DNA from 3 places in the Streptosporangium sp. NPDC023963 genome. Region 1 is predicted to be linked to each of the others. Evidence: predicted binding sites of a transcription regulator. Region 1 holds the regulator's gene; each other region holds the start of a gene.
The links. The regulator HrcA, encoded in region 1, represses chaperone genes, less so after heat shock. The targets are predictions, from matches to a motif close to TTGGCACTCTCNNNNNGAGAGTGCCAA.
Positions count from the first base shown of each region.

Region 2: a site for HrcA is predicted at 3,292-3,318, ahead of groES (co-chaperone GroES). Genes of this name have one in related genera too.
Region 3: a site for HrcA is predicted at 4,163-4,189, ahead of AB0F88_RS02670 (DNA starvation/stationary phase protection protein). Genes of this name have one in related genera too.

Region 1 covers NZ_JBEZZK010000001.1:1,102,072-1,112,293, reverse strand. The annotation lists gene lepA (translation elongation factor 4) at 1-444, shown strand, start outside; gene AB0F88_RS04725 (glycoside hydrolase family 18 protein) at 700-1,977, opposite strand; gene AB0F88_RS04720 (hypothetical protein) at 2,475-3,095, shown strand; gene hemW (radical SAM family heme chaperone HemW) at 3,313-4,524, shown strand; gene AB0F88_RS04710 (DUF4870 domain-containing protein) at 4,549-5,220, opposite strand; gene AB0F88_RS04705 (DUF3097 domain-containing protein) at 5,254-6,078, opposite strand; gene AB0F88_RS04700 (hypothetical protein) at 6,137-6,886, opposite strand; gene hrcA (heat-inducible transcriptional repressor HrcA) at 7,069-8,082, shown strand; gene dnaJ (molecular chaperone DnaJ) at 8,097-9,239, shown strand; gene AB0F88_RS04685 (16S rRNA (uracil(1498)-N(3))-methyltransferase) at 9,378-10,109, shown strand.
Region 2 covers NZ_JBEZZK010000002.1:308,893-319,114, reverse strand. The annotation lists gene AB0F88_RS07605 (anti-sigma-D factor RsdA) at 1-142, opposite strand, end outside; gene AB0F88_RS07600 (sigma-70 family RNA polymerase sigma factor) at 225-863, opposite strand; gene groL (chaperonin GroEL) at 1,178-2,800, opposite strand; gene groES (co-chaperone GroES) at 2,891-3,202, opposite strand; gene AB0F88_RS07585 (class I SAM-dependent methyltransferase) at 3,446-4,612, shown strand; gene AB0F88_RS07580 (hypothetical protein) at 4,852-6,141, shown strand; gene AB0F88_RS07575 (MarR family transcriptional regulator) at 6,211-6,804, opposite strand; gene AB0F88_RS07570 (alkene reductase) at 6,911-7,969, shown strand; gene tsaD (tRNA (adenosine(37)-N6)-threonylcarbamoyltransferase complex transferase subunit TsaD) at 8,184-9,215, opposite strand; gene rimI (ribosomal protein S18-alanine N-acetyltransferase) at 9,208-9,660, opposite strand; gene tsaB (tRNA (adenosine(37)-N6)-threonylcarbamoyltransferase complex dimerization subunit type 1 TsaB) at 9,657-10,222, opposite strand, start outside.
Region 3 covers NZ_JBEZZK010000001.1:637,041-647,262, reverse strand. The annotation lists gene AB0F88_RS02685 (hypothetical protein) at 1-776, shown strand, start outside; gene AB0F88_RS02680 (VIT domain-containing protein) at 948-3,311, opposite strand; gene AB0F88_RS02675 (MerR family transcriptional regulator) at 3,308-4,153, opposite strand; gene AB0F88_RS02670 (DNA starvation/stationary phase protection protein) at 4,278-4,745, shown strand; gene AB0F88_RS02665 (class I SAM-dependent methyltransferase) at 4,864-5,736, opposite strand; gene AB0F88_RS02660 (nuclear transport factor 2 family protein) at 6,260-6,682, shown strand; gene AB0F88_RS02655 (hypothetical protein) at 7,179-8,423, shown strand; gene AB0F88_RS02650 (P-loop NTPase fold protein) at 8,502-10,222, opposite strand, start outside.

The DNA of each region.
Region 1 (10,222 bases):
CAGCTCAAGTCCCGTACGCGCGGCTACGCCTCGCTGGACTACGAGCCCTCGGGCGAGCAGGAGTCGGACCTGGTCAAGGTCGACATCCTGCTCCAGGGCGAGGCCGTGGACGCCTTCAGCGCCATCGTCCACCGGGAGAAGTCGTACGCCTACGGGGTCGAGATGGCCAAGAAGCTGCGCGAGCTCATCCCCAGGCAGCAGTTCGAGGTGCCGATCCAGGCGGCCATCGGCGCCCGGGTCATCGCCCGGGAGAACATCCGCGCCATCCGCAAGGACGTCCTCGCCAAGTGCTACGGCGGCGACATCTCCCGCAAGCGCAAGCTGCTGGAGAAGCAGAAGGAGGGCAAGAAGCGGATGAAGATGGTCGGCCGCGTCGAGGTGCCCCAGGAGGCGTTCGTCGCCGCGCTGTCCACCGAGTCCTCCACGGACAAGGCCAAGAAGTAGGCGCTCCCCAAGGCCAAGAAGTAGGCGCTCCCCCCAGGCCGGCCCGGGCCCGCCCCGCGACCGGCTCGGTCCGCTCCGGACCGCCCCCGCACCGGCTCGGCCGGGTGTGAACGGCGCCCGGGGAACGGGTGCGAACGGCGCCCGGGGCCGGGTTGTGAACGGCGCCCGGGGGCAGAGTGCCCGGGGAGGGAAAACGTGCGGGCGAGGCCGCAGGTGACCCAGATCCTGCGGCCTCGCCCGGTATGAGGGGGGCGCTCAGCGCAGGACGCTGTAGAGCGCCGAGGTGAGCGACGCCTTGGTGTCGTCCTGGTCGATGGACCACATCATCGAGCCGCCGAGGCCCTTCAGGCGGATGTAGGCCGCTTTCTGGAGCAGCGAGGCCGGGTCGTCGTAGGACCAGAACTCGTTGCCGTCGTAGAGCCACACGGACCCGGTCAGCAGGTCGCGGTAGCGCTTGCCCGGCTTGTTCACGAGGATCTTGTAGTCCTCGCTTCCGGCGGCGAAGGTGCCGGGAGCGGGCCCGGTGGCGGTGCCGTACAGGCCGTTCTTCCCGCCGGTGACGCCGGTCCAGCCCTGGCCGTACGCCGGTACGCCCACCACGATCTTCTTGGCGGGCGCGCCGCGCGTCAGGTAGTCGCGGACGGTCTGGTCCACGCTGTACTTCACCGGGTGGGGGTCGCGCCGGTCGTTGAACAGGTTGCCGTTGTGGCCGGTGACGGTCTCCCACGAGCCGTGCAGGTCATAGCCCTGGATGGTGGCGAAGGTGAGCTGCCTGAAGACGTCGCGGACCTCGAAGCCCGCGTCGATCTTCGCGGCGGCGGCGGGCAGGAAGGCGGTCAGCTCGGTGCGCCGGTCGAACTCGTTCATCTGGCGGCGGAGCTCGGTGACGAACAGGGTGAAGTTCCGCTTGTCCTCGGGACGGATGATGTTGCCGACCTCGCCGGAGGAACCGGGCCACTCCCAGTCGAGGTCGATGCCGTCGAACACGCCCGCCCCGGTACCGGCCGCGGTGCCGGGCAGGTTGCCCTTGAGCCACAGGTCGATGCAGGAGGAGGCCAGCTTGGCGCGGCCCTCGGGGGTCAGCACCGCGTCGGAGAAGTACTTCGAACCGGTCCAGCCGCCGAGGGAGATCAGCGCCTTGAGACCGGGGTGCTTGGCCTTGAGCTTCTTCAGCTGGTTCAGGTTGCCGTTCAGCGCCTGGCCCTCGGCGTCGGCGACGCCGTCCACGCTCTGCTCGGCGGGGACCGGGCGCTGCCAGTCGGCCCACGGGTCGGGGGAGTAGCAGTCGCCCCCGGCGTTGACGAAGCCGAAGGCGTAGTTGATGTGGGTCAGCTTGGCGGCGGCGCCGCTGGTCTCCATGTCCTTGACGTGGTAGTTGCGGCCGTAGACGCCCCACTGGATGAAGTAGGCGACCCGCTTGTAGCGGTCACCGTGCTCCCGGGAGGTCTGGGCCTGGGCCGTGGCCGGCACGGCCACGGCCGCGAGACCCGCGGCGAGGGCTGCCGCGAGCACTTTACGGAGGAGTCTCTGCACGGGCTTCTCCACTGCTTGAAATAAGTAACTTATAGGAAACTTTCCTTTAAGTTTTCCCGGATCGTAGACCTGCGGGATCTGGCCGTCAACGGCCAACGGCGTTTTGACCGGTGGACGGCGGGATGCTTCGGCTAACTTGGTAAGGCATGGAGCAGCAGGCGTTCTGCAACCGATGTGGCACCCCTGTGAGCGGGCTGTCGCGATGCCCCAGGTGCGGGGCGTCGACGGGGGGTCGACCTCCGCTGGATCAGTCCTCACCGGCCCGGTTTCCACCGGCTCAACCCTCGCGGGACGTTCCCGCGGGCGGGACCAGGGTCCCGCCGGAAGAGTGGCGGCAGGACCCCGCCGACTGGCAGCAGCATCTCCCCCCGGACGAGCGTCCCCTCCAGCGGGACGATCGGCCCTGGCGACCCCCTGCGGGGGACCGGGCTCCGGCACCGCCGCCGGACCGTGGCCGGGACCGGACGCCCCGCGGGGACCGCAAGGTCTGGCCACTGGTGGCGACGGCCACGGTCCTCGCGATGTCGCTGGCCACCGCGGGGTCCTTCTGGCTCACCCCGCGGGACGGCGGGACGTCCGTGGCGGGCGGCGTCCGGGCGGCGACGACCGGCGACCGGGCGGAGGCCGAGGCCGGGGCACCCCCGGCGGGGCGCGCTCCCCAGGGGCCCCAGGACGCCGAGACCCAGGCCAGGGTCCTCGACGCCCTGCTCGCCGACAGCGGCGGCTCCAGATCGGGTCTCGGCTCGGCCCTCGACCAGCTGCGTTCCTGCGAGGGCACCGCCACCGGGCTCGCCACGCTCCAGCGGATCACCGCCGCCCGCCGCGAGCAGGTGGTCCAGGTCGACGCGCTGGGCACCGGCGAGCTCGACGGCGGCGACGCGGTCAAGGCGCGCCTCACCAGGGCCCTGAACGCCTCGTTCAACGCCGACGAGGCGTTCCTCGCCTGGGCGACCCGCCAGGAGGCCGGGTGCAGCCGCGCCTGGAGCGGCGACGACGACTACCGGCGCGGTCTCGCCTTCTCCGGCGAGGCGACCACCGCCAAACGGGCCTTTCTGAAGCTGTGGAACCCCCTCGCCCGGCGGTACGGCCTGCCGGTGCGGGACGAGCACGAGATCTGACGCCCGGGAGGGCCGCGGGAGGCGATCCGGCGGAGCGCGGTTCCCGCCCGCGGCGCGGGGGCCGGGGCGATCGGACAGGCCCGCGGGGCCGGGGTCCTCCGCCGGCGTCCCTGAGCTCCGAGCCGTCCGGCGTCCCCGAGCCTCGAGCCGTCAGCCGTCCCTGAGCCCCGGATCCCCGGCGTACCGGGCATCGCGGAGGAGGCGGCAGACTTGGGGCGTGCCATCCACACTTCCCGACGGGGACCCCGCGCCCGCCTCGGGCGAGCTCCCGGAGAGCGCGCTCGCCGGGCTCGGCGAGCGCCCCTTCGGTTTCTACGTCCACGTCCCCTTCTGCGTGACCCGGTGTGGTTACTGTGACTTCAACACCTACACGGCGTCCGAGCTCGGTCCCGGCGCGTCGCAGAAGGACTACGCGGACACCGCCGTCGACGAGGTGCGGCGGGCGCGGGCCAATCTCGGCGCCGCGCACCTCCCCGTCGAGACCGTCTTCTTCGGCGGGGGAACCCCCACCCTGCTCCCCGCCGGAGACCTCGTACGGATCCTGCGGGCGATCGAGGAGGAGTTCGGGCTCGCCCCCGGCGCCGAGGTGAGCACCGAGGCCAACCCCGAGTCGGTGGATCCCGCCTACCTGGCGGAGTTGCGCGCCGGCGGGTTCAACCGGATGAGCTTCGGGATGCAGAGCGCCCGCGAGCACGTGCTCCAGGTGCTGGACCGCCGCCACACCCCCGGCCGCCCCGCGCGGGCCGTGCGGGAGGCGAGGGAGGCGGGGTTCGACCACGTCAACCTCGACCTGATCTACAGCACGCCCGGGGAGAGCGACGACGACTGGCGCGCGTCGCTGGCCGCGGCGATCGAGGCGGGCCCCGACCACGTCTCCGCGTACTCGCTGATCGTCGAGGACGGGACGAGGCTGGCCGCCAGGATCAGGCGCGGTGAGCTCCCGATGCCCGACGACGACGTGGCCGCCGACCGTTACCTGATCGCCGACGCCATGCTGGCCGAGGCGGGGTTCGAGTGGTACGAGGTGTCCAACTGGGCGACCTCGGAGGCCGGACGCTGCCGGCACAACCTGCTCTACTGGACCGGCGGCGACTGGTGGGGCGTCGGCCCCGGGGCGCACAGCCACGTCGGCGGCACCCGCTGGTGGAACGTCAAGCATCCCGCCGCCTACGCTCAGCGCCTGGCCGCGGGCACCTCGCCCGCGCACGCGCGCGAGGTGCTGGGCCCTCAGGACCGGGCGGTGGAACGGCTGATGCTGGAGCTGCGGCTCGCCCGGGGCTTCCCGCTCGAGGAGCTGGAACGTCCCCCGGTGGTCGCCCGCGCGCTGGCCGACGGCCTGCTGGAGGTGGAGCCGTTCAAGGCGGGCCGCGCGGTGCTCACCCTGCGCGGCCGCCTGCTGGCCGACGCCCTGGTCCGCGACCTCACCTGAGGCTCCGCCCCGGGTCCGGACAGGTTAGCTGACGAAGCGGATGTTCATCGGATAGCGGTATCTCTCTCCCCGGTTGGCCGCCACCGCGGCGACGATCGTCATGATGATCGACGCGACCCAGAGGAAGAACATCAGCACGAAACCGATGAGCACGAACGCCAGGACCCAGGAGACGAAGTAGACGATCAGCACCGTGAGCTGGAAATTGAGCGCCTCGGCGGCCTGGTCGCGCACGTAGGGCGACTCGTTCTTCTTCGCCAGATAGAGCACCAGCGGCCCGACGAAGGAGGTCAGCAGCCCCAGCAGGTGGGCGAGCATCGACATGGTGGTGTCGTCGCTGCCGGGCCGCGGGCCGTACGTGCCCGGCGGGGCCTGGTAGCCGTATCCCTGTGCCGCGCCGTACGGGCCGTACTGGGGGTGTCCGGGCTGGTGGCCGCCCGCGGGGCCGCTCTGGTAGCCGCCCGCGTCGTACGGGGAGGTAGGCGGCGGGTAGCCCCCGTACCCCTGACTCGGCTGTCCGTAGCCCTGGCCGGGTTGCCCGTATCCCTGATTCGGCTGTCCGTAGCCCTGGCCGGGTTGCCCGTAGCCCTGGCCGGGGGGCGGGGCGCTCTGGCCCGGCCACGTGTGGCCGGGCGGGGGCTCGCCGATGCGCCGCGTCCGGTCGTCGCCCGGCGGGTCCTCGGGGTTCTCGCTCATGTCCCCTCCTGATGGGGTGACGGCCCTGACGGGTCAGACGGCTTGGCCGTCCTCGCCGGGAACCGTCACGAAGTCGATCAGCTCCTCGACGGGGCCGAGGAGTTCGGGCTCCAGATCGGCATATGTCGTGACCGATCCGAGAATGTGGCGCCATGCGGCGCCGGGCTCCACGTTCCAGCCCAGCGCGGCGATGACGCCCTCCTTCCAGGGCACGCCGCGCGGCACCGACGGCCAGGAAGGGATCTTCAGCACGTGCGGCCTGACCGCCTGCCAGACGTCCACGAACGGATGCCCGACGATCAGCACGTGCGGGGAGGAGACCTGTGCGGCGATCCGGCTCTCCTTGGAACCGGGGACCAGGTGGTCGACGAGCACGCCCAGCCGCCGCCCCGGCCCCGGGCCGAACTCCTCGACGATCGAGGGCAGGTGGTCGACCCCCTCCAGGTATTCCACGACCACCCCCTCGACCCGCAGGTCGTGCCCCCAGACCTTCTCCACGAGCGCGGCGTCGTGCACGCCCTCCACGTAGATCCGGCTCTCCTTGGCGACCTGCGCCCGCAGGCCCTCCACCGCGATGGAACCCGACGCGCTCCGCCGGGGACCGCGCGGTGCCGCGACGGGCCGTACGAGCGTCACCACCTTGCCCTCCAGGAGGAACGCGGCCGGCTCCAGCGGGAACACCCGCCGGCGCCCGAAGCGGTCCTCCAGGGTGACGGCCTCCTTGTCGCAGGCCACCACGGCGCCGCAGAAGCCGCCGTCGGCGTCCTCGACGACCAGGTCGAGCTCCGCGGGCACCTGGGGGATCGTCCCCCTGCGCGGGCGCCGCCAGTCTCCCGCCAGAACGTCACGCTCGTACATCACCGACCGCCCACCCTCTCTCGCCGGGGATCAGGTGGGACGCTAGCAAACGCCGCCGTCACCTGCCGTAGGGTCCCGGCTGTCCCCACTGTCCCACCGGCATCGCGGCGGCCCGGCGCTTGCGGGCGTTGCTCCGCTTCACCAGTACGACGATCGTCACGACGATGGCGAGCAGGATCCCGACGCCGGGGATCACGAACAGGGCGACCACCCCGCCCACCAGCGATTCGGCGGCGAGTTCCTTGCCCACGCCGAACCTGGTGCCCTCGGCGGGCTCGGCGGAACACTGGACCTGGTAGTCGCCCGCCTGGTCCACGCCGACCCGCAGGCCCATCTCCCAGGTGACGCCGTCGGACCCGGCGACGGTCTGCTGGAGGTCCGGCTTCTGCAGCCTGGGGGTGCCCGTGCCGCCCTTCAGCGTGCACTCGAACTTGGTGGGCCCGCCCGTGGCGACGTAGATCGCCGGCTTGTCCGCCGGGTCGATCGTGACCGTCGTGGCCTGGCCGGGAGCGAAGGTCTGCGTCGGGGCCGCGTCGGTGACCACGCCGATGAGGCCGCCGGCGAAGCCGCCGATGCCGACGATGATGCTGACCAGGGCGAGCAGCCAGACACCGACGATCCACCCGATGCCGGGCTTGATCTTCCCGGCGGGGGGCGGCGGTCCCTGCGGGGCGCCGTAACCGGGAGGCGCGTAACCGTACGAAGGGGGCTGCTGGCCGTACTGCTGCTGGCCATACGGCTGCTGGGGGCCGCCGTGACCGGGGCCGCGGGAGGCGTCACCCGGATAAGAACCGAAATCGTTGGACATGCCCGAATTCTGGTGGGTGCCGCTTGGATCGCGATAGCAGTTGACTTGACAACGGCTTGCCGTCATCATCCGCGGCTCTTGCTTATCGCGCCTTCCGCACCGGGGCCGTACACTTGGCACTCGGGAACACAGAGTGCCAAACCTCGTGTTTCCCTCTGAACGCAGGCAGGGAGGTGACCACGTTGGTCGACGACCGCAAGCTCGCCGTGCTCCGCGCCATCGTCGAGGACTACGTGTCCACCAACGAACCGGTGGGTTCGAAAGCCCTCGCGGACCGGCACAACCTGGGGGTGTCCCCGGCGACGATCCGCAACGACATGGCGGTGCTGGAGGAGCAGGGCTACATCGCCCAGCCCCACACCAGCGCAGGCCGGGTGCCCACCGACAAGGGCTACCGGCTCTTCGTCGACCGCCTCTCGCAGGTGAAACCCCTGTCGAGCGCGGAACGCAAGGCCATCGAGAGCTTCCTCGCGGGCGCGGTGGACATCGACGACGTCGTCATGCGGACGGTGCGGCTGCTCGCCCAGCTCACCCGGCAGGTCGCCGTGGTTCAGTACCCGACGCTGACCCACTCGACGGTCAGGCACGTCGAGCTGGTGCCGCTGAGCGAGCGCCGGCTGATGTTCGTGCTCATCACCAACACCGGCAGGGTCGAGCAGCGCGTGGTCGAGCTGCCCAACGTCGTCGACGAGCAGCGCGTGGCCCATCTGCGCGCGATGCTCAACGCCTCCCTCGACGGGTGCGGGCTCACCAGCGTCCCCGACAAGGTCGCCGACCTGCCGGAGCGGCTGCCCCCGGAAGACCGGCCGCTCGCTGCCACTATCCTGTCAGTGCTGCTGGAGTCCCTGGTGGACCGGCACGACGAGAAGATCGTTTTTGCCGGAGCCGCCAACCTCGCGGGAGCCGACTTCACCGTCGGGCTCCGCGACGTGCTGGAGGCTCTGGAAGAGCAGGTCGTGCTCATGCGCCTGCTCGGTGAGACCTCCGACCTTTCGGCGCTGACCGTGCGGATCGGCTCGGAGAACCCCTACACCGGACTCCAGGGCACGTCCATCGTCGCCGCCGGATACGGTTCTGGGGACAAGCAACTGGCCCGGCTCGGTGTGCTGGGCCCGACGCGAATGGACTACCCGGTCACGATGGGCGCGGTGCGCGCGGTGGCACGCTACGTCAGCCAGATCCTGGCTGCATCATAAGAGGTCAACGAAAAGTGGCTAAGAGCGACTACTACGGCACCCTCGGGGTGCGCCGCGACGCCAGTGCGGAAGAGATCAAGAAGGCGTACCGGCGCCTGGCGCGCGAGCTGCATCCCGACGTCAACCCCGACCCCGAGACCCAGGAACGCTTCAAGGAGATCACGCAGGCCTACGAGGTCCTGTCCGACTCCAGCAAGCGGCAGATGTACGACATGGGTGCCGACCCGTTCGCCTCGGGCGGCGGCGCGGGGGCCGGGGGCTTCGGTGCCGGCTTCCCGTTCAGCGACATCATGGACGCCTTCTTCGGCGCGGCGGGTGGCGGCGGTGGCCGCGGTCCCCGCTCCCGTGCCCGGCGCGGGCGCAACGCCACCATCCGGGTCGAGCTCGACCTGCGCGAGTCGGGCTTCGGCACGACCCGCGAGCTGGTCGTCGACACCGCCGTGGTCTGTGAGGTCTGCACGGGCTCGGGCGCCGCGGCCGGCACCCACCCCGACACCTGTGACATGTGTCACGGCCGGGGTGAGGTGTCCCAGGTCACCCGGTCCTTCCTCGGCCAGGTGATGACCTCCCGCCCCTGCCCCCAGTGCGGCGGCTTCGGGTCGATCATCCGCAACCCCTGCCAGGAGTGCTCCGGCGACGGCCGGGTCCGCACCCGGCGGACCATCAAGGTCCGCATCCCGGCCGGCGTCGAGGACGGCACCCACATCCAGCTCGCCGGCGAGGGCGAGATCGGCCCGGGCGGAGGCCCGCCCGGCGACCTGTTCCTGGAGATCGTCGAGCGCCCCCACGAGATCTTCGAGAGGCGCGGAGACGACCTGCACTGCACCGTGCAGATCCCGATGACCGCGGCCGCGCTCGGCACCATCCTGACCATGGAGACGCTCGACGGCGCCGAGGATCTCGACATCCGTCCCGGCACGCAGTCGGGGCAGACGATCCCGCTCTACGGGCGGGGCGTGCAGCGCCTGAACGAGACCGGCCGCGGCGACCTGCTGATCCACGTGAACGTGGAGACCCCCGCCCGCCTCGACGCCGAGCAGGAGGAGCTGCTGAAGGAGCTCGCCAGGCTCCGCGGCGAGGAGCGCCCGCCGGGCAAGTTCGCCCCCGGGCAGCAGAGCTTCTTCTCCCGCCTGCGAGACGCCTTCAATGGCCGCTGACCCGGCCCGAGCCCGGTCGCGCCGCGGCCGGGCTCACCTCCGGCCGGAGCGTCCCGCCGCGGCCGTCCCGGGGTCGTGTCACCCGGGCCGGGCCGGCTCCGGGGCGTGGCGTCCCGGCCCGTCCGGCTCCGATGGCCCATGACCGTCCCGGTCTTCCTGGCCGAACCCGCCGACCTGGCCAGGCCGGAGTTCGTCTTCGGCGGTCCCGAGGGGCGCCACGCGGCGGCCGTACGGCGGCTGCGGGCGGGGGAGCGGCTCGACCTGACCGACGGGGCGGGCTCCGTCGCCGAGTGCGTGGTGACCGAGGCGGGCAGGGACTCGCTCCGGGTCGAGGTGCTGCGCCGCCACGACGTGCCCGTGCCGTCGCCGCGCCTGGTCGTGGTCCAGGGCCTGCCCAAGGGCGACCGGGGCGAGCTGGCCGTGGAGATGATGACCGAGGCGGGGGTCGATGTGATCGTCCCCTGGGCCGCGTCCAGGTGTGTCACCCAGTGGAAGGGCGAGCGGGCGGCCAAGGCGCTGGCCCGCTGGCGGTCCACGGCACGCGAGGCGGGCAAGCAGTCGCGCCGTTTCCATTTGCCGGAGGTGACGGAGCTCGCGTCCACCGCGAAGGTCGCCGGCCTGCTGTCGGCCGCGGCGCTGGGTGTGGTGCTGCACGAGGAGGCCGCCGCCCCGCTGTCCGGCCTGCCCCTTCCGGCCGGCGGCGACATCGTCGTGGTGGTCGGCCCCGAGGGCGGGGTCTCGGGCGAGGAGATCGCCGCGTTCCGTGAGGCCAAGGCGGTACCGGCGCTGCTCGGGCCGACGGTGCTGCGCACCTCGACCGCCGGGGTCGTCGCGGCGGCGGTGCTCCAGACGCGCAGTGGCCGCTGGTGACATCCCGCCGGGGTGCGGCCGGTCGCTCCTCGGCGGTCGCCGGTCCCGGCGAATCCGTGTCATAAGGCCCCGGGAAGCGTGAGGCGCCGGGAAGCGTGAGGCGCCGGGAAGCG
Region 2 (10,222 bases), on a different contig from region 1:
CCAGCAGGGCGACCGCGGCGTCTGAGCCGGAGACGGGCCTCCTGCCGGAGAGCGCCTCCAGGAGTTCGTCGGTCTCGGCGACCGCCGGGTCCTCGTCCGGCCCGTATCTCCGAGCCGGACGTCGCGGATGAACCGTTGTCATGATCGTTCTCGCTCCGGGTCGTCGCGAGCCCCGCCCCGCGGTTCGGGCCTTCGCTCGCGCCCCCTGCTCGACGGCTCCGCGATCAAGCTATCGACTCCAGCTCCGCCATCGCTCGTAGCCGGGCCAGCGCCCTGTGCTGGGCCACACGAACCGCACCTGGTGACATGCCAAGTACATTACCGGTCTCCTCGGCGGAAAGGCCCGACACCACTCGAAGCATGAGCAGCTCGCGCTGGTTGTCCGGCAGCCTCGACAGCAGCCGGCGGGCGTGTTCGGCCTCGATGTAACGCACCACGGTCTCCTCCGGCCCCGGACCCTCGTCGGGCCCGTCAGGAAGGTCCTGGGTGGGCACGGCGGATCGTACGGAGCTGCGCAGCGCGTCGGCCACCTTGTGAGACGCGATGCCGAAGACGAAGGACGCGAACGGGCGTCCCATGTCGCGGTAGCGGGGCAGTGCGGACAGCACCGCTATGCATACTTCCTGGGCCACGTCGTCCGCGATGTGATACTGACCGGAAACCCGGCCCAGACGACCACGGCAATATCGGACGACCATCGGCCGCAGTTGCGCGATCAGAGATTCGATCGCGGTGCGATCCCCCTGAACGGCGAGGCTCGTCAGATCCTTGAGATCATCCCTGTGGGCGACCCCATCAGACCTCGTCGCAAGCCTCACCCCATTTTTGGCGTCGGCGACGCATCCCTCGGTCACGTTAGGCATGATGCCCGCCCTGGTAGTGACTGTCGTCATCGCAAACGGCTACGGATTGGTCACATTGAGGCGGAGATAACGGCGCGTAATCGAACGGCGACCGCAACGACTACAGAATGTGCAAATATTCCATTCGATTGCCAAATACGTCGGCTATTCGCTAGAACCGCGTTTGGTCTTCTGTCCGGCACGACGCTTGAGATCGTTTTTCGGTTTACCGCGAAACGCGAACGGCTCGCGCCTCCGGGGAGACGCGAGCCGTTCGGAACCGATGATCGGCCGAGGGCCGACCGGGGGTCGTCCAGTGACCGATCAGTGACCGATCAGTGGCCGTGACCGTGGCCGTGACCCTGGCCGGCGGCGGCCGGGGCCTCCTCCTCGGGCTTGTCCACCACGAGGGCCTCGGTCGTCAGCAGCATGCCGGCGATGGAGGCGGCGTTCTGGACGGCCGAGCGGGTGACCTTGACCGGGTCGATGACGCCCTGGGCGATCAGGTCGCCGTACTCGCCGGTGGCGGCGTTGAAGCCCTGGCCGACGGGCAGCTCGGTGACCTTCGCCGTCACGACGTAGCCCTCGAGACCGGCGTTCTCCGCGATCCAGCGGGCCGGCTCGACGAGCGCCTTGCGGACGATGGAGACACCGGTCGCCTCGTCGCCGGTCAGGCCCAGGTCGTCGAGGACCTTGGAGACGTGGATGAGCGCGGAGCCACCGCCGGAGACGATGCCCTCCTCGATCGCCGCGCGCGTCGCCGAGATGGCGTCCTCCAGGCGGTGCTTCTTCTCCTTGAGCTCCACCTCGGTGGCCGCGCCGACCTTGAGCACGCAGACGCCGCCGGAGAGCTTGGCGAGGCGCTCCTGGAGCTTCTCGCGGTCCCAGTCGGAGTCGGACTGCTCGATGGCGAGCTTGATCTCCTTGACGCGGTCGGCGATCGCCGCGGCCTCACCGGCACCGTCGACGACGGTGGTGGAGTCCTTGGTGATGACGACGCGCCGGGCGGTGCCCAGCACCTCCAGGCCGACGTGCTCCAGCTTGAGGCCGATCTCCTCGCTGACGACCTGGCCACCGGTGAGGATGGCGATGTCCTGCAGCATGGCCTTGCGGCGGTCGCCGAAGCCCGGAGCCTTGACGGCGACGGAGGTGAAGGTGCCACGGATCTTGTTCGTGACGAGGACCGCGAGAGCCTCGCCCTCGACGTCCTCGGCGATGACCAGCAGGGCCTTCTTCGTCTGCGCGATCTTCTCGAGCAGCGGCAGGAAGTCCGAGACCGAGCCGATCTTGCCCTGGGTGATCAGGATGTAGGGGTCCTCCAGGATCGCCTCCATGCGCTCCTGGTCGGTCACCATGTAGGGCGACAGGTAACCCTTGTCGAACTGGAGGCCCTCGGTGAACTCGAGCTCCAGGCCCATGCTGTTGGACTCTTCGACGGTGATGACACCGTCCTTGCCCACCTTGTCGAACGCCTCGGCGATCAGCTCGCCGATCCTGGCGTCCTGCGCGGAGATCGTCGCGACGTTCGCGATCTCCTTCTTGTCCTCGACCGGGCGGGCCGACTCGATCAGCCGGTCGCTGACGGCCTTGGCCGCGATGTCGATGCCGCGCTTGAGGGAGAGCGGCTGCGCTCCGGCGGCCACGTTGCGCAGGCCCTCGCGGACCATGGCCTGGGCCAGGACGGTCGCGGTGGTGGTGCCGTCACCGGCGACGTCGTTGGTCTTGGTCGCCACTTCCTTGGCCAGCTGGGCGCCCAGGTTCTCGTACGGCGTCTCCAGCTCGACCTCGCGGGCGATGGTGACACCGTCGTTGGTGATGGTGGGCGCACCGAACTTCTTGTCGATGACGACATTGCGGCCACGCGGGCCCAGCGTCACCTTGACCGCGTCCGCGAGAGCGTTCACGCCGCGCTCGAGAGCTCGGCGCGCGTCCTCCTCGAACGACAGGATCTTCGGCATGACAATCCTCTCTATAAGTACGTCGGCGCATCAAAGCCCCGGGCGCTCTCGCGACCCGGGGCTCGATACGTCATCTTTGTGAAGCGAGAACTACTTCTCGATGATGGCGAGCACGTCACGAGCGGAGAGCACGAGATACTCCTCGCCGTTGTACTTCACCTCGGTGCCGCCGTACTTGCTGTAGAGGACCACGTCGCCCTCCTTGACGTCGAGCGGAATCCGCTTCTCGCCGTCCTCATCCCAGTTGCCGGGGCCCACCGCGAGGACCTTGCCCTCTTGCGGCTTCTCCTTGGCGGTGTCCGGGATGACCAGACCGGAAGCGGTGGTCTGCTCGGCCTCAAGCGGCTGGACCACAATGCGGTCGCCGAGCGGCTTAACGGGAACCTTGGTGGCGGTCGTCACGTCGGACCTCCCCTTCAGATTTGAATGATCTAGAAGAGGCGACCAGCGGTCTGCCGTCGCGGGTGTCAGACCTGCCTCGTCGCATGTATTTGGCACTCTCACCGGGAGAGTGCCAATACGGAACAGTATGCAAGGTGGCCTTGACAGTCAACACGAAGCACCTCTTCTGCGCTTCACGCGAACGTCAAGCCAGGTGGAAGCCCCTCGCGAAGCCCTACGGCCGAGGCGGTAGCGTCGGCTGGTGTGAATCTCGACGCATTCCGGGAACTCCTGACCCCGCGCGGCCAGGAGGCCCTGGGCGCGGCGGCCGGGATCGCCGGCGACGACCCGGTGGCGGCGGTGACCAGGCTGAGGAAGACCTACGACGCGGACCTGACCTCGGCGGCGTTCACGCAGGCCACGCTCCGGCTGCGCGCCAGGGAGAAGTTCGGGGCCGACGCCGATCTCATGTACTTCACCCGGACGGGCCTGGAGCAGGCCACCCGCCGGGAGGTCGCCGACCATCGGGCGCGGCGCGTCCCCGCGGGCTCGCGGGTCGCCGACGTCTGCTGCGGCATCGGCGGCGACCTCCTCGCCCTGGCCAGGGCCGGGTGCTCGGTCGAGGCCGTCGACGCCGACCCGCTCACCGCGGCGATCGCCCAGGCCAACGCGGACGCCCTGGGCTTCGGCGACCGGGTCTCGGTCCGCGCCGCCGACGCCTCCACCCTGGACCCGGCCGCCTTCGACGTCCTGTTCGCCGACCCGGCGCGCCGTACGGCGCGGGGCAGGACCTTCGACCCGATGGGCTACTCGCCGCCCTGGCCCGCCGTGCTGGAGATGGTGGCCCGGGCCGGGGCCGCCTGCCTGAAGGTCGCCCCCGGGATCCCGTACGAGTTCGTCCCCGAGGGCGCGGAGGCCGAGTGGGTCTCGTACAAGGGCGACGTCAAGGAGGCCGTGATCTGGTGCGGCGCGCTGGCGGGCGGGACGGCGCGCAGGGCGACGATCCTGCCGTCGGGCGACACGATGACGCCCGATCCCGCCCTCGGCGATCCCGCCACCGGCCCCGCCGGCCGCTACATCTACGAGCCGGACGGCGCGGCGATCCGCGCCCACCTGGTGGCGGAGATCGCCGCGTCGGTCGGCGGGCGCCTGCTCGACCCGCAGATCGCCTACATCACCGGCGACGCCGCGACGCCGACGCCGTGGGCGTCCCGGTACGAGGTCCACGAGACGCTGCCGTTCTCGCTCAAGCGGCTGCGGGCGGCGCTCCGCGAGCGCGGCGCGGGCAATGTGACGATCAAGAAGCGCGGCTCCGCGGTGGACGTCGACCGCCTCAGGAAAGAGCTCCGGCTTTCCGGTGAGGAATCCGCGGTCGTCATTCTCACCCGAATCGGCGACCGGCCATTCGCCTTCGTGTGCGGCCCCGGCTGACCGGCCGGATCGAACCCGTTCGACCAGCCGCAGTAAGCACTGTTTGACCAGCCAAAATAGTCAATTCTTCCAGCCAACCGGCAATTCCTCTCTTTTAATCTCGCTGCCGGAAAACCTTGATCCAGAGGCTAAGGTTGCCAGGCGGGAGTTCTCTCTCGCCTGCGGTTTCATATCGTTCATCGGCAAATCCCATCAAATCCAACCGCGCGGCTGAGCGTCGGCGAGTGAAGGAGCTCTCGGTGGATCACTCCGACCACACCCTGCTCCAGGCAGGCAGCCAGACCGCCATCTCCGACCGGATGCGCGAGCTCCTCGCCCGCGCGGCGCAGGACCACGTCTACGAGCAGCGGACCCAGGGCGCGGTGCTCGACGAGATCCGGCAGCGCCTGGAGGGCATGGAGTGGCTGCTGCGCGAGGTCAGGGAGCGCGAGATCGGCGGGCTGAACGGCACGCTGGAGTCCGTCCACGGGCGCCTGGACGACATCGCCGCCAAACCGCCCTCCTGGGCCGAGGGCCTGGCCCAGCACGTCGAGGCGGTGCGTGACCACGTCGACGCCGTCGGCGAGCGGGTCGACTCCCTCGGCCGCCGGGTCGAGACCGTCCGCGACCGGGTCACCCCCCTCGGCGAGCTGCCGAGCCTGTGGACCGACCTCGGCACCGTGGGCGAGAGCGTGGACGAGGCGCTCACCCGCCTGCGGGCGATCTCGGAGGGCACCCTGGGCCTCGACGAGCAGGTGCGGCAGCTGGCCGAGCACCTCGGCAGGCTCCAGGCCGACATGGGCATCGCGGCGCACCGGTTCGGCCGCCTGGACAGGGCCCTGGCCGACCTCTCCCAGCGCACCGGGCGTATCGAGGCGGGGATGCTCGACCTGTCGGCGAGCCTCCAGCAGGCCGTCGGCACCGCCGCCGACCGGATGCTGGCCGCCGTCGAGCAGGTCAACGGCAAGGTGGACCTGGTGAGCGGCAGGGTCGAGCAGGTGGGTGCCAGGGTCGACCTGGTCGTGCCCAGGATCGACGAGCGCGCCGCCGCCGTCGAGAACCGCATCGACAGCCGCATCGACCGGCTGGACGGCCATCGCATGGCGGCCGGTGGCCGCTTCGACACCCTCGACGAGCGCCTCGACGACATCGAGGGCCGCCTCACCGGCCGGATGGACGTCATCGACTCCCGGCTGTCCACGCTGGACGGGCACGCGGAGAAGTCCGCCGAGCGCCTGGAGAGCCTGGACGAGCGCCTGGAGGTCCTGCCCGCCGTCCTCGGCGTCGGCGCGCTCATCGGCGTTCAGACCGACGAGCAGCGCGAGCGCTTCGACTCCCTGGACGAGCGCGTCATCCGGGCCGAGGCCGCGCTGGCCCCGCTGGCCGAGACGCTTCGCGCCCTGCCCGACCGCGACCAGCTCTCCGAGGCGCTGAGCGAGACCGTGGAGCCCGCGCACACCGACCTCACCCGCCGCCTGGGCGCCCTGGAGGAGACCATGCTGGCCCTCGCCGAGGCGCTGCTCCGCCCCACCAGGGCCGACCAGGACTGACCTGCGGGCGGGCCTCGCCTCGGTCGCGCCCCGCCCCCACCGGCCGGCCCGGGTCCCGTACGGACGCCGTCAGCCGTCGCGCGCGACATCGGCCGGGTGACCCTCCAGGCCCTCCACGACCCTCGCCTCGGGGCACAGGTTGTTCCTGACCACGGAGAGCAGGGTCAACAGCTCGTCGGTCTGCTCGGCCGTCAGCCCCTGGGTCATCCGGCGGTGCATCTCGGCGAGGACCCGGTCCACCTCGGGGCGGAGCGCGTGCCCCCTGGGCGTGACGTCGACGATGCTGATCCGCCGGTTGGCGGGATCGGGCCTGCGGCTGACGAACCCGCTGCGCTCCAGACGCTGCAGGGTCTTGGTCATGGTGGAGACGTCGATGCCGACGATTCTCGCCAGGCCGTTCTGCGACTGGGGGCCGTTGTCCCACAGGGCGCCCATCACACGCTCCTGGCCCGGGTAGAGGTCGATCTCCCCGAGGAGGCTGGCCAGCAGCACGCGGTGGCCGCGAGTCGCGTTGGCCATCAGGCAGTTGAGATCGCTGTCGTACTCACCGCAGCCCGGGGCGGCGCCGCGCGCCCCGGCCGGGTCCCCGTCCGCGGCGCTCTCACGGGCCGCGGCGCGCTCGCCGGTCGCGTCGCGCTCTTCGTCGATCAGCGGCTCCGCCATGTCAGGTCCTTCCGTTCCCCCCGACACTACCGCTTGCATGTTGGCCGACCAAGTTGTAGAACTGCTTATTGGCTAGCCAAGTTGGCCAGCCAACAAAGGAGTCGTCATGCCTTTCTCACCGTTCTCGCTCGCCGGTCTCCAGCTGCCCAACCGGCTGGTGATGGCGCCCATGACCCGGTCACGGTCCTACGTCGACGGGATCCCCTCGTCGCTGACCGCCCTCTACTACGCGCAGCGGGCCTCCGCGGGCTTGATCATCACCGAGGGGGTGCAACCCAGCCAGGCGGGGAAGGGCTACATGAACACCCCCGGGCTGCACAGCGACGAGCAGGTGGCCGGGTGGCGCGAGGTCACCGACTCCGTCCACGCGGCGGGCGGCAGGATCTTCGCCCAGATCATGCACTCCGGCCGGATCGGCCACCCCGACAACACCGGCGCGCTGCCCGTCGGGCCGTCCGCCGTGCGACCGGCGGGCCAGATCTTCACGCCGTCGGGCCTGCAGGACTACCAGATCCCGATCGAGCTGACGACCGCCCAGGTGGAGGCGACCGTCCAGGACTTCGCCGACGCCGCCGAGCGCGCCGTGGACGCGGGCTTCGACGGGATCGAGCTGCACGGCGCCAACGGCTATCTCATCCACCAGTTCCTGTCGCGGAACGCCAACCTGCGCGAGGACCACTTCGGCGGTTCGGTGGCCAACAGGATCCGCTTCGGCGTGGAGGTCGCGCGGGCGGCCGCCGACCGGATCGGCGCCTCCCGGGTCGGCATCCGGCTCTCGCCCGGCAACGGCGCGGGGGACCTGGTCGAGGACGACCTGCACGAGGTCTACCCGGCGCTGGTCTCCGAGCTCGCCGGGCTCGACCTCGCCTACCTGCACCTGGTGGCCGGTCCCTCCGACGACGTCAACCAGGAGATCCTCAAGTCCTGGCCGAACGCCCTGATCGTCAACGACCCGTCGATCGGCGACCCGTCGGCCCGGACCGCGCACTGGCTGGAGCGCGGCGCCCACCTGGTCTCGCTGGGCCAGTCGTTCCTCGCCAACCCCGACCTGCCGCTCCGCCTGCGCCTCGGCGCCGAGCTCAACCAGGCCGACCTCAGCTCGGCCTTCGGGGGCGACCACCGCGGCTACACCGACTACCCGGTGCTGGCCCTGCACTCCGCCTAGGACACCCGCAGGGAAGGACCCGCACAGGCACTCCGCCTGGGGCACTCCGCCTGGGGCACCCCGCGGGGAAGGGCCGCACAGCCGCCGCCCGACGGCCGGGCGGGCACGCGCGAACGGCGCACCCCCCCCGGCCCGGCGACACCCGCGGGCGTGGACCGTGGAAGTCATCGGCTCCACGCGCGACGGCGACACCCGCGGGCGCGGGCCGGGCCCGTCAGACGTGGACGGTCGTGATGGGCATCGAGGAGTCGGCGGGGATGTCCAGCCGCGACGGCGCGATGCCGGCCGCCACCAGGTCGGACCCCAGGGCCGCCACCATGGCGCCGTTGTCCGTGCACAGCCCGGGGCTGGGAACCCGCAGCCGGACCCCGGCCGCGTCACAGCGCTCCTGGGCCATCGCGCGCAGCCGGGAGTTGGCCGCCACCCCGCCGCCGATCAGCAGGTCCTGGACGTCGTACTTGGCGCACGCGCGCAGCGCCTTGCGGGTCAGCACGTCGACGACGGCCTCCTGGAACGAGGCCGCCACGTCGGGCACGTGGACCCGCCCGCCCTCCTTCTCCCTGGCCTCCACCCACCGGGCCACGGCCGTCTTCAGACCGGAGAAGGAGAAGTCGAGCGTCCCGTCGTCGTACTTGCCGCGCGGGAACGCGATGGCCGCGCCGGAACCCTCACGGGCCGCCCTGTCGATGTGCGGCCCGCCGGGGAACGGCAGGCCGAGCACCCTGGCCACCTTGTCGAACGCCTCGCCCGCGGCGTCGTCCACCGTGGACCCCAGCGAGACGACGTCCCTGGCGACGTCGGGCACCAGCAGCAGGGACGAGTGCCCGCCGGAGACCAGCAGGGCGATGCAGGGCTTGGGCAGGGCCCCGTGCTCCAGCTGGTCGACCGCGACGTGGGCGGCCAGGTGGTTGACGCCGTACAGCGGCACGCCCAGGCCCAGCGAGTACGCCTTGGCCGCGGCGACGCCGACCAGCAGCGCCCCGGACAGGCCGGGCCCGGCCGTGACCGCGATCGCGTCGACGTCGGCGAGGCGCAGCCCCGCCCGCCCCAGTGCCAGCTCGACGGTCGGGGTCATCGCCTCCAGGTGCGCCCTGGAGGCGACCTCGGGCACCACCCCGCCGAAGCGGGCGTGCTGCTCGACGCTGGAGGCGATGGCGTTGGCCAGCATGGTGTGCCCCCTGACGATGCCGATCCCCGTCTCGTCGCAGGAGGTCTCGATTCCCAGGACCACCGGTTCGTCACGCATGGAGATCCTTCCTCATCATGATCGCGTCAGTGCCGTCCTCGTAGTAGCGGCGGCGCAGGCCGATCCGCTCGAACCCGAACCTGTCGTAGACGGCCTGCGCGTCCGGGTTGTCGGCGCGCACCTCGAGGAAGACCGACACGGCGCCCCGGCGGGCGGCCTCGGCCAGCAGCTCGGTCAGCATGGCGCCGCCGACGCCGGTCCTGCGCCACTCGGCCAGCACGGCGATGGTCTGCACGTCGGCCTGGTCCCCCGCCGCGGCGAGGCCCGCGTAGCCGACGATCACACCGTCGACCAGGGCCACCACGTAGTGCCTCGTCCTCGGCTGGTCGTCGAGCTCGCCGCGGAGCATGCCCTCGCTCCAGGCGTCGGCGGGAAAGGTCTTCCGCTCCACCTCCATGACCGAGGGCAGGTCGTCGACGGTCATCCGGCGCAGCACGGCGGTCATGCCGTGACCCTCTTGGGCGCCGAGGGTTCCTTGGCGTCGGGGCGGCGCAGGTAGATCGGGCGGGGCGGGCCGAGCACGGGGTGGGTGCCGCTCTCCACGGCCTCGCGGACGCCCGGCTCGCCGAGCAGTCCGGCGGCGAGCGCCGCCATCGCGCCCGCGTGGGGGTACTCCGGCACGTCGAGGAGCCGGGAGGCGCCGACGACCTCGGCGTACATCCGCGCGCCCGCGCCGGCCAGCGGGAGCTCCCCGGGCAGATCCTGGGGCCGGTCCACGGCGGGGCCCGACAGCCGGGTGCGCGCGTCCCGGTAGTGGCCCCAGAACACCTCCTTGCGCCGGGCGTCGGTGGCCACCAGGAACGGCTCGGCCAGCTCACTGCCGTACGCGAGCGCGTCGAGGGTGCACACGCCGTACGCCGGGACGCCCAGCGTCGTGGCGAGGGCCTGGGCGGTCACCAGACCGACCCTGAGCCCGGTGTAGGGGCCAGGGCCCGAGCCCGCGACGACGGCGGTGACGTCGCCGAGCGAGGCTCCGGCCTCCCGGAGGACCGTCTCGATCGTGGGGA
Region 3 (10,222 bases), 470 kb from region 1:
CCCCCCCGGACGTGCGGGAGATCGTACGGCGTGGCCGTCGCATCAGGCGGCGCAGGGCCGTGGCGGGTGTGGCGCTCGCGGGAGCGGCCGCGGTCGCCGTGGCCCTCGTGGGTCAGGGGTTCTGGAGGAGCGCGCAACCGGTGGAGGAGCCGCCGACGGCGGCGAGGATCTCACCGCCGCCTCCCGCCCTGCCCCCTGAGGACCTCCTGGACGCCCCTCTGATCACGTCGTACGGTTTCACGACCATGCCCGGCAGCACGACGGTCACCTTCCAGCCGTTGAGCGCCTTCACCACGTACCTGGTCGTATGCGCCGATCCGAAGGCGGTGGTGGTGATCCGGAAGCACAACGGAGGCGGTACGGCCGGCACGTGTGGCAAGGATGGCTTCTACAACTACAACCATGACCGCACCGTCTCGCTGGAGCGGCCCCAGCGTCTCAAGATCTGGGTCCTGCCCGGTGACGCGTTGATCGATCCTCCCGGCCCCCACCCGAACCCGTACGAGGGCTGCAAGGTGGTCAGGAAGGAAGTGGGTCTGTGTGACGGCAAGTACATGGTGTCGGCGTTGCTCAGGCCCGGAGTCGTCGAACGGGTGTCCGCCGGAATCGAGCGGCGACCGGGGCGGTGGGCGGTCGGCGTCTACGATCAAGCGGACAGGACCGCACCGCCGGGGCCGACTCCGACGAGGACCGTCACCGTCGAACCGGACGATCGGGCGGGGGCGGCGACACGGCCGGGGCCGACTCCGACGAGGACCGTCACCGTCGGACCATGAGGCGGGCGGGCCCCTCCGCCGACGGGCCCGGAAATCGGCCCGGAGCACGCTCTTCGCGGGTGTTCGTGCCCGGAGATGGTCTCGTGACCGTTCGAACGGTCACGAGACCATCCCCCGCTCCTCAGGTCGGCACGGCGTCCCGTGGTGCTTTCCGGGGCGGGAGCGGCGAGGTCACCGCTTCCAGAACGGGCGTCGCCTGGCGGGACCCGCCAGGGACTCCAGGACCTCCACGGCCCGCCGCCACAGGGTGTCCACGTCCCCACCTGCCTGCAGCTCGCCGGCCAGGGCGGCCAGCTCCGCGTGGCCGCCGAGGTAGACGGCCAGGGCCGCGAGGCGGCTGCCCAGGTCCTCCAGCAGGCGCAGCCGCTCGGCGGCGGGCAGGGAGGCCGCGGCGCGCAGCCGCTCCAGCTCCTCGGCGAGCTGCTCCCTCGGCGGCTCCTGCGGGCCGCCCCGGGATCCGCCCCGCATCGGAGGAGCCCCCGCCGGTGCGGGACGCAGCATCCGGGCGCGGTCGTCGAAGCCTCCGGCCGCCGCGTCCTGCGGCAGGCCGCCGACGGCGGGGCTCGCCGCGAACTTCGGCATGGAGCCGGGACGGGCCATCCCCGGAGGCGCCCCGGGGGCCGGCGGCGGGCTCGGGGCCGGGGCCGCGCTCTCGAAGGCCATCGAGGTCATCATCATCGGCGCGGCGGTGACCGGGCTCCCCCAGCCGCTGGGCAGCTCCACCGGCTGGATCACCCGGTGCCCCGGGCCGCCCTCGGCGACCACCTGCGTGTCGACCGCGACGAAGGCGGTGAACCGGCAGAGCACCCCGTACCTGAGCGAGGTCTCGACGATCTCGGCCTCCAGGGACCGGTCACCGGCCGCGTAGCGGTCCTCCAGGGCCCGCAGCCGCGCCCGCGCCCAGATCGCCCGTACGGCCGGATTGTCCACCGTCGACGCGCCGACCCTCCGCTCCCACGGCGAGCCGTCGGCGCCCAGGCCCCGCACGGTCAGCGCCCCGGCGGCCGTGCCGCGGTAGCGGCCCAGCACGGTGAGCGGGACGCCCGAGTAGATCGAGCCGACGTGGCTCACCGTCCCGGTGACCAGGTCGAGCCCGTCGGCCTTGAGGGACAGGTCGGTGACCAGGGGGGCGCCGATCCGGCGGTGGATGTGCTCCATCGCCTCGTCCAGCCGGTCCTCGGACTCGACCAGCTCGCACCTGCCCCCGCCGAGCCCGGCCAGCCTGCCCAGGAAACCGGCGTTGACCGCCCTGTCGATGCCGACCGTGTGCACCCGCACCCCGGCGAGCGCGGCGCCGAGCCGCTCCAGGATCTGGTCCTCGTTGCCGACCTGCCCGTCGGTGACGAGCACCAGCACCCGGTCCCCGGCGGAGTCGGCGAGCAGCGCGGCGGCCCGCTCCAGCGGCGACAGCATCTCGGTGCCGCCGCGCGCCTCCAGCCTGGCCAGGTGCTCCACGGCCCGGTAGCGGTTGCGGTCGGACGCCTCGGACAGTCCCTCGCCCAGCCCCTCCGGGTACTCCACGACGGTGTCGAAGGAGAGCACCGCGAACCGGTCGCCCGAGGTGAGCGTGTCGACGATGCGGGCGGCGGCGCGCCGGGCGGCCACCATCTTCCAGCCGGTCATGCTGCCCGAGCGGTCGAGCACCAGCACGACGTCCTTGGCCCCGGTCCCGGCGGGCGCCGGTTCGGGGACGACGGTCAGCGTGAACGTGCCCTCGCTCTCGCCGTCCCCGTCCGGGGCGAGCGCGAGGGAGGTGGAGGCGTCGAAGGCCAGACGCAGGATGAAGTCGCGGTCCAGCCGCTCACCCGGCTGGAGGCGGATCGTCGTGCTCTCCTCCCGGACCACGTGCAGGCTGGAGCGGACCTCGCGCAGCTCCAGGCCGGCGGGGTCGACGGAGACGGCCAGCGACAGCCGGACCGGGTCGGGGAAGCCGGGCAGCAGCACCGGCGGGGTGATGCGGGAGGCGTCGGGGACCGCGTCGGTGTCCGGGGCCCAGCCGTCGCCCGCGCGCTCGCCGTCCAGCGGGGTGCCCGGGATGTAACGGGGGGCGACGACCAGCGGGAAGCGGAAGGTGGCCGCGCCGTCCTCGTACGGGAGCGGCTGGTTCAGCGTGAGGTGCACGGTGACCCGCTCGCCCGGCACGATGTTGCCGACCCTCATGGTGAAGACGTCCGGCCGGTCCTCCTCGGCGATCGCGGCCCGCTTCCCCTGGGAGATCGCCTGGTCGTAGTCGGCCCTGGCCTGGCCGCGCTCCTTGAGCACGCCCTCGATGACCCGGCCGTCGGCCTCCATCCTGAAGGCGGTCACGGCGGCCCGGTCGGGCAGCGGGAAGACGTACGTCGCCTCAAGGGCCACGTCGTGCGGGTTGCGGAAGCCCTGGACCACCTCGACCCCGGCACTCAGGCCGGACACGGCGGCGGTCACGTCCACGCTCTCCAGCGGCAGGTTGCCGCGCTCGGTGGCGAGCGCCCCCATCCCGGCGTCGGGGACGGGCAGGCACTCCTCCGGCGGCAGTGTGGTGATCGAAGTGGTCATGCGTGAATTCCTTCCGGAGGTGTGAGGCCGCGTTCGCGAAGGAGCGACAGGAGCCCCTCCGAGGCGGCGGCGATCTCGGCGAGGTCCTCGGGTGAGGGGGCGTGCCCGCCCGTGTCGAGCATCAGCGTCACGCCGTTCGCGAGCCGTACGCCGTGGACGATCACGGCTTGCGCGGCGGGCGTCGCCGGGATTTCCGGGGCGGGCGGCGCCGGGGGAGGGGGAGTTCCGCCGGGTGGGTTCTGAGCCGGCGGGACCGTGACGGAGGAGGGCGTGCCGGGGAAGGGCGTGCCGGACGGAACAGGGGGCGGCGGGGCTTCGCCGGAGGACGCCGGAGACGGCTTCGGCGGAGCGGAGCCGGTGACCGCCGAGGCTGCGGCCGCCGGGGCTGTGGCCGCCGGGGAGGCGGGTGCCGGGGAGGCGGAAGGGCCGGCCCAGAAACGCGGGCGCGCCGCCCGGGGGGAGCCGGTCTCGGCCGGAGACGCGGGCGGGTGCCCGGGGACGGGTTCCGGCGCGTTTTCCGGCGTGTTCCCCGGCGAGGGCTCGGGGAGCCGGGCGATCGACTCCAGGGTCTGGTCGGTGGCCCCGGCCAGCTCGGCCTGGATCTCGGCGATGGTCCGGCCGTCGGACTGGCGCCGCTTGACGGCGACGATCTGGAGCAGGTGGCGCCTGCCGTACATGGCCACGCGGCCCCGGCGGGCAGACGGGGGGTCGAGGAGACCGATCGTCGAATACCAGCGGATGAGGCGTTCGTTGGGCATGTCCCTGACCCGCCCGTTGAGCTGGGCGGTGGGGGCCAGCGCCGCGGATGCCCGCTCGGCCAGTTCACCGATGGTCCATTCCATGCCTCGATAGTGACACTGTAATCATGACAGTGTCAACATGATGGCCGGAATAGGGAAGTGGATAGATGGGTACGGACATTTCGTAGCAAAGGGGAAACTAAGCTCGAAACAGGGGGAACGCTTCATGTCCGCGATCACCAGCCCACTCACGCCAGAAGACAAGAAGACCATTGCCGTCGTGCTCCAGGGGGCTCTCGTCGACCTGATCGACCTTTCGCTCTTGACCAAGCAGGCCCACTGGAACGTGATCGGCCACAACTTCCGGTCGCTGCACCTGCAGCTCGACAAGATCGTCTCGTCGGCCCGGAAGCACGCGGACACCGTCGCCGAGCGCGCGGTGGCCCTCGGGTGCAACCCCGACGGCCGGGCCTCCACGCTCACGAGCACCAGCGAGGTGCCGCAGCTGGAGTCGGGCTACCTCAACGACGGCAAGGTCGTGGCCGCCATGACGGACATCCTCGGGTCCATCATCCGCCGGATGCGTGAGCGCATCGAGGCCGCCGAGCAGCCCGACCTGGTCACCCAGGACCTCCTCATCGAGATCACGCAGGACCTGGAGAAGCACCACTGGATGATCGAGGCACAGCGCTAGATCGTCTTCCGAGGCACCCCGGCCCGTGAGGGCCGGGGTGCCTTCCGCGTGAGTTCCGGTCAGATGGATGGGCCCGGTCGCGCCGCAGGATCACTTCGGAGGGATCGAACACGTCCTTCTAACGCTGAAAGTGCCACAACAGCATCGACGGCGTTCCGGCGATGGCCGCGTGCGCCGCCTCGGGCGCCAGGTCACACAGGGCCCACGGCCATACCTCCCACGGCTCCAGGACATCGGTCCGCTCGCCGGGCTTCTCCGGCGGGTGCCGTGGCTCCTCGCAGCGCCGTACCCGGAGCCCGGCCGCCAGCGCGGCTCGCAGGTAGTCACCGACCAGGTGGCGGTAGGTGGCCACCCTTCCCGGCCGGCCGTCGGGCAGCCGTACGGGCGGGACCACTCCCCGAGCCACGCCCTCGGGATGGATGTCGGTGATCACCAGGTGCCCACCGGGCCGCAACACCCGCGCGAACTCGGCCAGCACCGGGTCCAGGGCGGGCACATGTGTCAACGCCAGCGAGCAGACCACCAGGTCGACGGACTCGCCGGGCACCGGCAGCGATGACAGGTCACCCAGTTGGAACTCCGCCTGCGGCACCCGCCGGCGCGCCCGCTCCAGCATGTCGGGTGAACTGTCCACGCCGCGCACCCGATGGCCGCGCCCTGCCAGATAGGCCGCGATCCTGCCGGTGCCGCACGCCGCGTCCAGCGCGTCGCCGGGCGGCAGCGCGTCGACCAGCTCCCTGATGAAGGGCTCGTCGGCGTCGAACGCGGCGTTGGGGGTGTCATAGGTCTGCGACCAGATCCGGTAACCGTCCACGGTGTCCACGCGGGCCACCTCGACAGCGGCGCAGGCAAGGGAGTCGTCGTCGAGGAACTCGCGGATCTCGGTCAGGCGCGCCTCGACGAACGCGCGGTCGTGCTCGCCGGTGTAGGCCCGCATCAGGGCGATGCCCTCAAGTCCGAGCACGTACGCCAAAGGATGCTCGTAGATCACCGCGACACGCTAACGGCGGCTGCCGCGAGGAGGCCACCGGATTTCGAACCGGACGGGCACGCGCTGGATGCGCCAGGCTTCCAGGGCCTGAACTCCTCAGGAGCCGCCGTCCCGAGCACGCTCTGGAACGCCGGGAGAGGATGATCGCGTTCCCGTGGCGCTACGGGGCGGGGACCTTCCTGTCGCCGTCCCCTAGCTAGACCAGGTCGGAGTGAGCGGTCCGAGGCGACTCCTGCAGGCCAGAGCGATGGTCTGTTCAGAGAAGCCTGCGTTCGATACCATCCGGGCGCACCAGCACGCCACCGGCGCGCTCCGCATCCCACGCGACACCCGGGCCGAGTGGGAGGCGTTCGTCGGCGGCGTCAAGGACGGCGAGTTTGATTTCCCCGCCCGTTGACCGTACCGGCCGCCGAGTGGCACGGCCGGGCAGTGAGGCGATTCGCCTTGCCCCCCGGCCTCTGCGGGTCCCGTCATACCTCGGTGGTAATCGACGGGCGGCGCCCGGAACCTAGAGGCTTGTGGCATGAGTGATGAAACCCGTGACATCGTGGAAGAGTTGCTGCGCCGGATGGCCGAGGGCGATCACGGCCGTACGGCGGAGTTGTTCGCCGAGCCGGTCGACTGGCGGCTCGCCTGGCCCGCCGAGGGGCATCCGGCGGTGCCGTGGATTCGCCCCCGGTCCGGCCGGGCCGACGTGGCGGACCATTTCCGGTCGCTGGAGGCCCACCACGTGCCCGAACTGAACGGCACGTCGGTGGCGCGGATCCTGGTCGACGGCTCGGACGCCGTCGTGCTCGGGGAGATCGCGCAGACGGTGCGGGACGGCGGGACCTCGTACACCTCACCGTTCGCGTTGCACCTCACCGTCGAGGACGGGCTCGTCACCCGCTTCCACATCTACGAGGACAGCCTCACGGTCGCGCGGGCCCTCAGCGCTCAAATGTGATCGCGAAGGGTCCCTTCCGTCGTGGTGTCGAGGAATCGTGGTGTCGAGGAAAGGGCTCACGCTGCCCGTCAGGCACCACCCTCTTCCGAGATCCTTGGTTTTCCGGAGATTCGCCCTCCGGGTGACGCCCGGAACCGGATCCGCGCCCGGCCGCCCGGGGCGAGACTCCCGACGGCCGGACGAGGATCCGAACAAGGGCGTCGATACCGTGCCGCACGCTGTTTTGACGGAAACCCTCATGTAAAAAATTGCTCGGCATTCCGCCTATAGGCTTCCGTTTCGTGCCGAAACGATCATCGATTCTCTGGGGAGCGGCGATTCTGGCCGCCCTGGTTCCCCGAATCCATCTCTGGATCAGGACGATGGTGCCCGGCATGGGGGTGCCGGGGGTGGCGTCTGGTTCTCGTCCAGCCGCTGCGAGGGGCGCCGGATCGACCAATGGCTGAACGAGCTGCTCGACCCGGTCTGGGATTTCCCTCTCCTGTGGTTCGAATCCGTGCCGCTGATCGTCCTCGCCTGGGGGAGCCGGTCTCTGAGCGGGCGGGCCGGACATCCCAGGATCGGCCGGATCCTGGGGCGCCTCGCCGCCCTGGTGATGATCGTTCGGTATCTCCCGTCCCTGTTACTGCTCATGATCGACAGGTCCGTCGATCCCGGATGCGCGGTTCTCTGGGGGCTGGGGCTGACGAGCTGGGGTGTCACGAAGGATCTCTGTGGCCTTGTCGCCGCGATCCTCGTGCTCCTCGCGGTCCGTGCCTCCCGTACTCCGGGAACTCCGGGAACTCCGGGAAACGGTCTCGCCCGTACGGCGATCGCGGTGCCGCTGGTGGTCGTGGTGCTCCTCGGCGTGGGGGGCGACGCCGCGCGGGGGAAGGTGAGCGACGCGTCGGCGCTCGACTGCGCCGGATTCGGCGACGGTACGGTCTCGGGGCTGGACAAGAGCGAGAAGGAGTTCCTGTGCCGGATCCGGGACGACTACAGGTGGGGCATCTCGGCGCTGGAGGACATGCCCGACCGTGATCTTCTCGCGTACGGTCGCGGGCTGTGCGACCTGGCGGTGCGCCACGGAGGAGGCGACGTCGACGCGCCCGCCGTGGCGGAGGCGATCGGCGAACTGCACAGCCACTCGCTGGCGGGGGCGCTGAGCCTGCTGTGTCCCAAGGTGGCCGAGGTGCAGCAGGAGAAGGGGCGACGGGCGCAGGAGGAGAGTGACGCCTACTTCGCGGCGGCGGAGAGGAGCTGCGCCGCCCATCCCCGGCACCGGCCGAGGATCACACCGGTACGGCAGGTCCGCGAGACCGTGTGGACGGAGTTCTGGGAGATCCACGCCTGGGACGAGGAGAACGAGGGCGCCGAGGTCGACGGCCGGGTGGCCGACCTGGTGGGCAGTGAGCCCGGCGCGCTGGCCATCTGGGCGGCGGACGAGATCGGCCACGCGTGCGTGACGGGGGAGTCCTACCGGCGCCGCCCGCCGGTGGAGACCCGGGGCTGGGAGCAGGTCGTCGAGGTCGGCTATCGGAGCGGCGACGGGGTCCTGTCCATCGTCGACGGTGAGGGCGGACGGCTTCCCGACCTCGCGGCCGGAGGCCCGGGGGACTACCGGGTCCGGGTCCACGTCCGGGGGCGCGAGGCCGTACGGGAGAACTTCGACGTTCCCGACGGCACCGTCCAATTGCTGATCATGGTGTTCCCCGGAAAGGAGAGGGAGCCCAGGATCTACCGGGACTCCCTGTCGTCCTGAGCTCGGAGGAGATGCCTGGGTTCGGAGGAACTGGCCGGGCTCGAAGGAGATACCTGAGCCCGCAGGAGATGCCCGAGCTCAGAGGAGATAGCGGGCGAGGTCGGCGATGGGGTGCGGTCCGGAGAGCAGGTCGCGCAGGGAGTCCAGGTGGGTGCCGCCCGAGGTGTGGTGGGCGATGAGGCCGGTGTCGTGGACGGCCCGCTCCCAGCCCCCGTCGTCGTTCGCGGCCTCCTCCAGCCGCCGCAGCACGCTCGCCCCGTCCGTCTCCCCGGCCAGCAGCGTCAGCAGGTGCGGCCACTGGACGGCGAGCGCCGCGAGCTTGGCGACCTCGCCGTCCGAGGCGGGGGCCGCCCCGGCGAGGGCGCGGCGGTAGGTCAGGAACGAGTAGAAGCGGAACACGTTCACGTACCGCTTGATCTCGCGCGGGTTGAAGAACGTCAGGGCCGGGAGCACGAACTCGATCGCCCGGTAGGCGTTCTCGTCGCTGTAGAGGTCGTCGAAGACCCGGTCGGCGGCCTCCCGGGTCGCCGCGCAGAGACCGCCGACGGCGTCGGAGCACTCGATGCCCAGGGCGTCCTGTGCCAGCCGCGCCGCCTCGTCGAGGGTCGTCGTGGTCGGGCACAGCGCCCAGATGGCGTCCTGCAGCCGGCTCACCTGCACCGGGTCCGGCGGTTCCGCCGCCCGCGCTCCTGGCTCGGGCGTCTCCACCGGTGTACGCGGCCCGAATCCCTGCAGCTCCATCGTCGCCCGCAGCCCGAGCCCCGGTATCGCCACCGGCGTTCGCAGCCTGGGTCTCCGTGGGGCCACCGGTGCCCGCAGTCCCGGCACGGCCGCTCCCGGTGGCGTGGCGGTGCCGGGCGAGCCCGGTGTGACCGCGCCGAGCGGGGAGGGCCGTGCGGGAGGCAGGGGACCGCGCGAACGCGGCCCGGCCGGATCCGGTGGCGGGTCGAGCCGTTCCAGGGCGGCTGGGGGACCCGCCGGACGCGGTCCGGCCGGATTCGGTGTCCGTGTGGTGTCCGGGTCCCGCGGCCACGGGGTCTCCGTGTCCGGGGGAACGGTGGGAAGATCCGCGTGTGGATCGGGAGCGCCCGCGCGTACGTCGGGATCCCCCGGGGGGACGGTCGCGGGCCGCGCCAGGCCGGACACGCCCAGCAGGGCCCGTACGAAGGCGGGCAGCCGGTCGGCGTCGTCCAGCAGCGGCACGCTCAGCGGGAGCTGCACGATCTTCTCCAGGAACCGCCAGCCCAGGCCGGAGCGCCCGCCGCCCGGCAGCGTCCCGGCCAGCTCCGGGTAGGCCGCCTCGACGTGCGCCACGACCACCTCCGGTTCCATGGCCAGCACGAACACGCAGTTGGGGAACTCCCCGGCGAGGAAGAGGTTGATCGCCTCGATGACCTGCGCCACCGTTCCCGGCGAGCAGCGGTCCAGGTCGTCCACGAACACCACCAGCGGGCGCTCCCCGGTGGCGACGAGGTCGAGGACCTGCCGCATGTCGGTCTGCACCAGGTGCAGGAAGCCGGTCCTGGACCGGTACCCGGGGGCGGTCGCGACCTCGTTGACGAACCCGTCGGCCGCGCCGGGGCCGAGCAGGTCGGGTTGGGTGACCAGGCCGCGGAACGCGTTGTCCGCCGACTCCCCGAAGAACCGCGCCAGCCGTACGGCGCCCGCCCCCACCACCAGCGCCGACCCGGCGGAGCCGACGGCCGCGGCGGCGTTCCCCAGGAAGGCGCCGAGTGCGGGCAGCAGCGCGGCGGCGGCCAGGAGCGCCCCGGTGAGGACGACGGTGGCGACCAGGCCGA